One region of the Pseudomonas sp. TWI929 genome, then DNA from elsewhere that is predicted to be linked to it. Evidence: riboswitches for the same ligand, from Rfam matches in the RefSeq annotation. Region 1 holds a riboswitch; the other holds the start of a gene.
The links. A riboswitch is a leader RNA that binds a small molecule or an ion and turns the genes downstream of it on or off. The one in region 1 is predicted to bind cobalamin.
Positions count from the first base shown of each region.

Region 2: it holds a riboswitch for cobalamin, as region 1 does, so the genes downstream of both, ABE456_RS08875 (CbtB domain-containing protein) here and cobO (cob(I)yrinic acid a,c-diamide adenosyltransferase) in region 1, are expected to answer to the same signal.

Region 1 is NZ_JBDJLK010000009.1:71,036-74,737, forward strand. Features, by position in the region: gene ABE456_RS06710 (DUF6543 domain-containing protein) at 1-395, shown strand, start outside; gene ABE456_RS06715 (hypothetical protein) at 416-994, opposite strand; cobalamin riboswitch at 1,153-1,371, shown strand; gene cobO (cob(I)yrinic acid a,c-diamide adenosyltransferase) at 1,492-2,103, shown strand; gene ABE456_RS06725 (cobyrinate a,c-diamide synthase) at 2,100-3,395, shown strand; gene bluB (5,6-dimethylbenzimidazole synthase) at 3,392-3,702, shown strand, end outside.
Region 2 is NZ_JBDJLK010000014.1:24,409-28,110, reverse strand. Features, by position in the region: gene cobM (precorrin-4 C(11)-methyltransferase) at 1-602, opposite strand, end outside; gene ABE456_RS08885 (cobalamin biosynthesis protein) at 636-1,022, opposite strand; gene ABE456_RS08880 (CbtA family protein) at 1,022-1,708, opposite strand; gene ABE456_RS08875 (CbtB domain-containing protein) at 1,718-1,906, opposite strand; cobalamin riboswitch at 2,000-2,225, opposite strand; gene ABE456_RS08870 (GNAT family N-acetyltransferase) at 2,420-2,899, opposite strand; gene ABE456_RS08865 (LysE family translocator) at 3,023-3,652, shown strand; gene ABE456_RS08860 (alpha/beta hydrolase) at 3,674-3,702, shown strand, end outside.

The DNA of each region.
Region 1 (3,702 bases):
TCTCATCCTTTACCGAAAACCCCTACATGATGCGCAAGTTCGCTGCCGACCCGGACGACATAGCGAGCACTGGGGAGCATGGGGTGTTCGATGAAAGTTCGGTGGTGTTCGAATTGCCTGCCGGGGCGTATTCGAGTGGTGTTCCGGTCACGGCATTTTCCAATTACAAGGAAGAAGCCGAAACCTTGTTCATGCCGGGTGCCTACTTTCAGATCGAGTACATTGGCCAGATTACTGGGGCCGACTATCGCTTTGTCAACGTTCGCTTGCGCCAGGTATCCAAGCCGACGTCCGGCCCGGTGTATGACTTGCGCACTGGCGAGTTGTTTGTCAGGGAAGCCTATGTTGAACGCCTGGGCAACTCACAATTGGTCGAACGGTTTTTCCCCGCCTGAGGTTGCAGGCGGTTGGCACCTCACGCCTGTTTGATCAGCAACGCTACCCCGGGGAAGTACTGGCCTGATTCGTTGTGCAGTTTGCGGTAGGCATACGGGAAGTACCAGGCGATGACACAGGCAGTGTGCTTCTGCAAGTCATCGACCAGGTCTTGCAACTCCTCGGGGCTGGCGTGCTGGCCTGCCTTCCAAGGGGTTATGAACAGTGCCCCGGCTTTCAGTTGGCTGGGGTAGGCCACTTGGCGAGCGAGGGCAGCGGTTTGTTGGAGAGCGGGTGCCATGTCCAGCTTGGCGAGCCTTGGCCAGCGTTGGCTGATGCTCAGATGCAGCACTTCGTCAGCACTGCTGATCGACAGGTCGCAGCGCCCTTCATAATCACCTTCGTCGCGCTGTTTCTTGCCGACAAATTGTTCCAGCGCCACCAATTCAGCCTGCCAGGCCGCCGCAGCCAGTAACCCGGTGTTGGCGGCCGCGCCATGCCAGTACGGGGCTTCGGCATCGCCGGCAAACTGGTTGAAGCGGTCGATGCAGTCGATCCAGCGATCCAGCACCAGGCTGAGGAACTGCAGGTTTGCGTTGTTGATGATCTGGCCTCGCATGCTGCGCTCTCCTGTTGTGGTTGTGGTCGCGTACAGTTGAGAGTGATGGCTATGTGATATCAGTTTGGCACAGGCTGGCAAATTAGCCATTACCCACGGCCTTGCCTGTTTGTCCGTGGGGCGCCCGCTTCGATTGACGCTCCGGATGCAACCCTCTAACCTTCGCGCGTGTTTCAGGTGCCCTGCCAGCCCCGTCTGGGCAGGGTGAAACTGGGAAGCCGGTGGGCGCCAGCATGGCGCGATTCCGGCGCTGCCCCCGCAACGGTAGGTGAGTCGCGGCCGCGCAGGGCCACTGGGTGTAAGCCCGGGAAGGCGCGCAGGCCTGGGCCAAGGCCCGCTCACAAGCCCGGAGACCGGCCTGATATCTGCCAACGGCATCACGGAGGGTGATGCGCGGTGCACCGTGACGCCTTGCCACGGCCCCTGCGCGTTCTCCGTATGCCCGCCTATTACCTGTCGCCGCGCGTTGCCGTGGCGCCAGCCTGCGGAGAACCCTGATGAGCGAACCCACCGAACGCGACGAACGCCACCTGGCGCGCATGCAGCGCAAAAAGGCGATCATCGACGAACGCATCGCCAATTCCCCCAACGAATGCGGTCTGCTGCTGGTGCTGACCGGCAATGGCAAGGGCAAGAGCAGCTCGGCCTTCGGCATGCTCGCGCGCGCCCTGGGCCATGGCATGCAGTGCGGTGTGGTGCAGTTTATCAAGGGCCGCAACAGCACCGGCGAAGAGCTGTTCTTCCGCCGCTTCCCCGAACAGGTGCGTTACCACGTGATGGGCGAGGGCTTTACCTGGGAAACCCAGGACCGCCAGCGCGACATCGCCGCCGCCGAAGCCGCCTGGGCGGTGTCGCGCCAGCTGCTGCAGGACCCGAGCGTGCAGTTCGTGGTACTGGATGAGCTGAACATTGCCCTCAAGCATGGCTACCTCGACCTTGATCAGGTGCTGTCCGATATCCAGGCTCGCCCGCCAATGCAGCATGTGATCGTCACCGGCCGAGCGGCCAAACCCGAAATGATTGAGCTGGCCGATACCGTGACCGAGATGGGCATGCTCAAGCACGCCTTCCAGGCTGGCATCCGCGCACAGAAGGGCGTCGAACTGTGAGTCAATCGCGCCATTGCCCCGCGGTTCTGATCGCGGCTCCGGCCTCTGGCCAGGGCAAGACCACCGTCACCGCCGCCCTGGCCCGCCTGCACCGCAACCTCGGGCGCAAGGTGCGCGTGTTCAAGTGCGGTCCCGACTTTCTCGACCCGATGATCCTCGAGCGGGCCAGCGGCGCACCGGTGTACCAGCTGGACTTGTGGATGATCGGCGCCGAGGAGAGCCGCCGCCTGCTGTGGGAGGCGGCTGGCGAGGCTGACCTGATCCTGATCGAAGGGGTGATGGGGCTATTCGACGGCACCCCGTCTAGCGCCGACCTGGCGCGTCACTTCGGCGTGCCGGTGCTGGCGGTGATCGACGGCACGGCCATGGCCCAGACCTTCGGCGCCCTGGCCCTGGGCCTGGCGCGCTACCAGGCCGACCTGCCGTTCGCCGGCGTGCTGGCCAACCGGGTGGGCAGCCTGCGCCACGCGCAATTGCTGGAAGGCAGCCTGACCGAAGGCCTGCGCTGGTACGGCGGTTTGTCCCGCGAGCGCGGCATCGAGCTGCCCAGCCGCCACCTGGGCCTGGTGCAGGCCAGCGAGCTGAATGACCTGGATGACCGCCTGGATGCTGCTGCCGAGGCGCTTGGGGCCAGCTGTGACGCGGCCTTGCCGCCGCCAGTAACCTTTGCCGAGCCTGAGCCGCAAGCCTGTGCGGCCTCGCTGGCCGGTGTGCGCATCGGCGTGGCGCGAGACGAAGCGTTTGCCTTCACCTATGGCGCCAACCTCGACATGCTGCGCAACCTGGGTGCCCAGCTGGAATTCTTCTCGCCGCTGCATGATTGCGAGCTGCCAGTGGTAGACAGCCTGTATCTGCCGGGCGGTTATCCCGAACTGCATCACCAGGCGCTGGCCGCAAACGCGCCGATGTGCGAAGCGATCCGTGCCCATCACGCCCAGGGCAAGCCGTTGCTGGCCGAGTGCGGCGGAATGCTGTACCTGCTCGATGCCCTGACCGACGTGGCCGGCGAACGTGCCGAGCTACTCGGCCTGCTGCCAGGCGAGGCGACCATGCAGAAGCGCCTGGCGGCCCTGGCGCTGCAGGCGGTAGAGCTGCCCGAAGGCACCTTGCGCGGGCACACCTATCACCACTCGCTGACCAGCACCGCGCAGGAGCCGATTGCCCGTGGCCTTAGCCCCAACGGTGGGCGTGGCAACGAAGCGGTGTATCGCCTGGGGCGGCTGACGGCTTCCTACGTGCACTTCTACTTCCCCTCCAACCCGGATGCGGCGGCGGCGCTGTTGCGACCATGAGTGAACACGCCTATAGCGACGCCGAGCGCGCCGCGATCTACCGGGCCATCGGCGAGCGCCGTGACATGCGCCATTTCGCCGGGGGCGAGGTAGCGCCGGAACTGCTTGGCCGCCTGCTGGCCGCCGCGCACCAGGCGCCCAGCGTTGGCCTGATGCAGCCCTGGCGTTTCATTCGCATTACCCAGCGCGACCTGCGCACACGCATCCAGGCCTTGGTGGAGGCGGAGCGGGTGCGCACCGCTGAGGCGCTCGGTGAGCGTTCGGATGCCTTCATGAAGCTGAAGGTGGAGGGCATCAACGACTGTGC
Region 2 (3,702 bases), on a different contig from region 1:
CCGCGCACCCAGTCCTGGTCTGGCCAGGTGGCGCGATGGACCACCGCCACCGGGCAGTGCGCGCCGTAATGCGGTAGCAACTCATCGACGATGCGCGCCAGGTGCTTGACCCCCAGGTGAATCGCCAAGGTGCTGCCATGGCGCGCCAGGTCGCCCAGTTGCTCGCCCGGTGGCATCGGTGAGCTGTCGCCATAGCGGGTGAGGATTACCGTCTGCGCCACTTGTGGCAGGGTCAGTTCGCAGCCGAGCAGGGCGGCGCTGGCCGCCGTGGCGGTGACGCCGGGGATGATCTGGTAATCGATGCCCAGCACCTGCAGGTGGCGGATCTGCTCGCCGATGGCGCCATACAGGCTTGGGTCGCCGCTATGTACCCGGGCCACATCCTGGCCTTGTTCGTGAGCGTTGCGCATGGCCGCGATGATCTGCTCCAGGTGCAGCTCGGCACTGTTGATCACGGTCTCGGCCTGGTGGCCTTCGAGCACGGCGGCCGGTACCAGTGAGCCGGCATAGATGATCACCGGGCACTGGCGGATCAGCCGTTGGCCCTTGACCGTGATCAGTTCCGGGTCGCCGGGGCCGGCGCCGATGAAGTAGACGGTCATGGAAAGTCCTTGCAAGAAAAGGATATGAAGCGTTCAGCAGGCCAGGGCGAGCGTGGCCGGACCCAGTACCTGACGGGGCAGCAGCAACCGGGCAGTGCCAAGCCACTGGCTGGCCAGGGCCAGGGCAGCGCTCTCCGCCACGCCCCAGCAGCCGCTATGGGCATGGGCAGCGGCAGAACGATGGCTGAGCAATGGTTCGTAGGGTTGCAGTTGCGCGCCATGGTACAGCACCAAGGGCAAACCGAGGCGATCGGCCAGTTGCTGCAAGCCGGGTTCGTCGGCCTTAAGGCTAATGCTGGCGATACCGCGTAGATCGGCCAACGCCAGGCCCTGGTGTTCCAAGGCCTGGCGCAGCAAGGTTTGCAGGGTATCCGCCGGGCAACCCCGGCGGCAACCGAAACCGGCGTAAAAAACCGGCATCAGGCCTGGCTGGAACGGCGGAACAGCCATGCGCTGAGCAGGCCCAAGGCCAGCCAGAAGGCGGCGTTGGTCAGCCAGGAGGCCAGTTTGAACTGGGTTTCCAGTGCTTCGGGGGCCAGGCTTTCGTGCACTTCGGGCTGCGGTGCGCCGATTACATGGGGAATGACCAGCAGCACGGCGCCCAGCGCCTTCAGCAGCCAGTGGCGGGCGAATACCAGCATGGCCAGCCCCAGGGCTGTAGCGCTGGCTGTGCCAACCCACCAGGCCTGGCGTTGCCCCAGGTCGGCGGCCGCAGTACCTGGCAGTTCTGGTGGCAGGCCCAGGGTCGGGGCCAGGCAGAACACGGCAAAGCCGGCCAGCCCCCACAATGCGCCAGTGCCGGCGCGCTTGGGCTCGCGCAGGCTGTACAGGGCGGTGAGGATCAAGGCGAAGCCGACCGCGACCACCAGGTTGCCACCGGTGGTAGACAGCACGCGCTGCCAGCCGTCTTCCGGCGACCAGGCTTCGGCACTGTGTTCATGGGCGGCCACTTCACTGCCATGTTCGTGGTGTGCGGCCGGTGCCGCAGACTCGTAGGTTTCTGCCTCGAGAATCAACGGGGCGACCCAGAAACTCTGCAGCAGGGTCAGCAGCAAGGCAGCAAGCAGCCCGCTGAAGCCCGCGGTACGGGCAATGCGCGTAATCATCGGGCGTACTCAGTGGCAGGGGAAGGCGGCGCTGTGGCGGGTGTCGTGGGCGGCGTTGTGCACGGCCTCGATGTGCGAGAAGCCGGCGAAGTACACCAGGCACAGGCCCAGCAGGCTGGCGCCGACGGCGATGACTACACGCTGACTGAGGGTGACCGGGGTGGCAAGGCTGTGCTGCTTGGCGCTGGTGACGGGCATGACGCGTTCCTCTGCTTTTTTGTGGGCAACGGGCGAGCGCGGCAGCCCCGGGCATGATTGCCCAGGGGAATGCAACAGCGCCCGCCCACCGCGGGGTGTTCATGAACGCCAGGCCGGTCTCCGGGCTTGCGAGGAGGAGCAGGGCTCCTGGAAGGCGTCACCTTCCCATGCCGAACTACCGGGCACAGTGGTATAGACGCTTCGCTCGCTTACCGTTGCGGGGGCAGCACCGGCCTTGTCCGGCCCTGTTTGCAGGGCCTGCGACGCACCGGTTTCCCGTTTCACCCCCATTGGGGGCACCTGAACGTGAGGTGTAAGGAGAGCATGGGGCGGGCTTGGCGTCAATTGCCAAGTACCGCAGCAGCAACCCATAAGCTGAAGGAGATTGCCCAGCCCTTTGGGCTGCGCTGTCACGCAGATAACTGTGCTGGCAGCTGCTCCGCGTACCCTGTGGGAGCGGGCGCGCCCGCGAAGGGGCCGGCACAGGCGACAGACAGCAGCCAGTTTGCCCAATCAACCCCGGGCAAACGCCGCCAGTTTCTCCCCATCCAACCGGTAACGCACCCACTCGTCCTGCGCCTCGGCCCCCAACTTCTCATAGAAGCCGATCGCCGGCTCGTTCCAGTCCAGCACACTCCACTCCAGCCGCCCGCAGTTGTTCGCCACTGCCTCGCGGGCAATGTGCTGCAGCAACTGCCGCCCGGCGCCGTCACCGCGCTGCTCGGGCGTCACGTAAAGGTCTTCCAGGTAAATGCCATTGCGCCCCAGCCAGGTCGAGTAACTGTAGAAGTACACCGCAAAACCGATAGCCCGCCCATCGCGTTCGCACATCAGGCTGTGCACGGTGCTGCCTTCGTCGAACAGGCTGTGCTCGATGTCGGCAAGGCTGGCGACCACTTCGTGGCGGGCGCGCTCGTACTCGGCCAGTTCAGTGATGAAGGCCAGGATCTGCTCGGCATCGGTACGAACGGCAGGTCGAATGGTGAGGCTCATGGGGACGGCTTCCTTGATCCAAGTGGCGGTACAGTAATGTGTATCTACATAATTTATTAGAACTGTATCGGTCGCAAGAGAGGGCGACTCCGTTAGTGTGACAGCACCTATCAAGAAAGTGGAATGCCCGCCATGCTTGCCTCTGCCGACTTGCTGACTGCCTTCGTGCTGTTTGCCTTCGTGTCTTCCATTACCCCTGGGCCCAACAACACCATGTTGCTGGCCTCGGGGGTGAACTTTGGCGTGCGTCGCTCGATCCCCCACGCGCTGGGTATCAGCTGTGGCTTCATGGTGATGGTACTGGCCGTCGGCCTGGGCCTGGGTGAGGTGTTCAAGGCCTGGCCGCCGTTATACACAGTGCTGCGCTACACCGGCGCCGCTTACCTGCTGTACCTGGCCTGGAAGATCGCCACCTCCGGGCCGGTCGGCACGGCTTCATCCAGCGCACGCCAACCGCTGGGCTTCTGGGGCGCGGCAGCCTTCCAGTGGGTAAACCCCAAGGCCTGGGTGATGGCGGTGGGGGCGATTACCACCTACACGCCGGCGCAGGGCTATGTGACCAATGTGATCGTCATTGCTGCCTTGTTCGCCCTGGTCAACCTGCCAAGCGTGGGTGTGTGGGTGATGTTCGGCAGCGCCCTGCGCAACCTGTTGCAGAACCCGCGCTGGCTGATGCTGTTCAATGTCCTGATGGCCTTGCTGCTGGTGATTTCACTGTACCCGCTGCTGTTTGTAGAATCGGCGTTTTCCTAGCCCCGCGAGTGCAGCAAGCCGATGCAGTTGATCCCCTGGTCCCACGAATG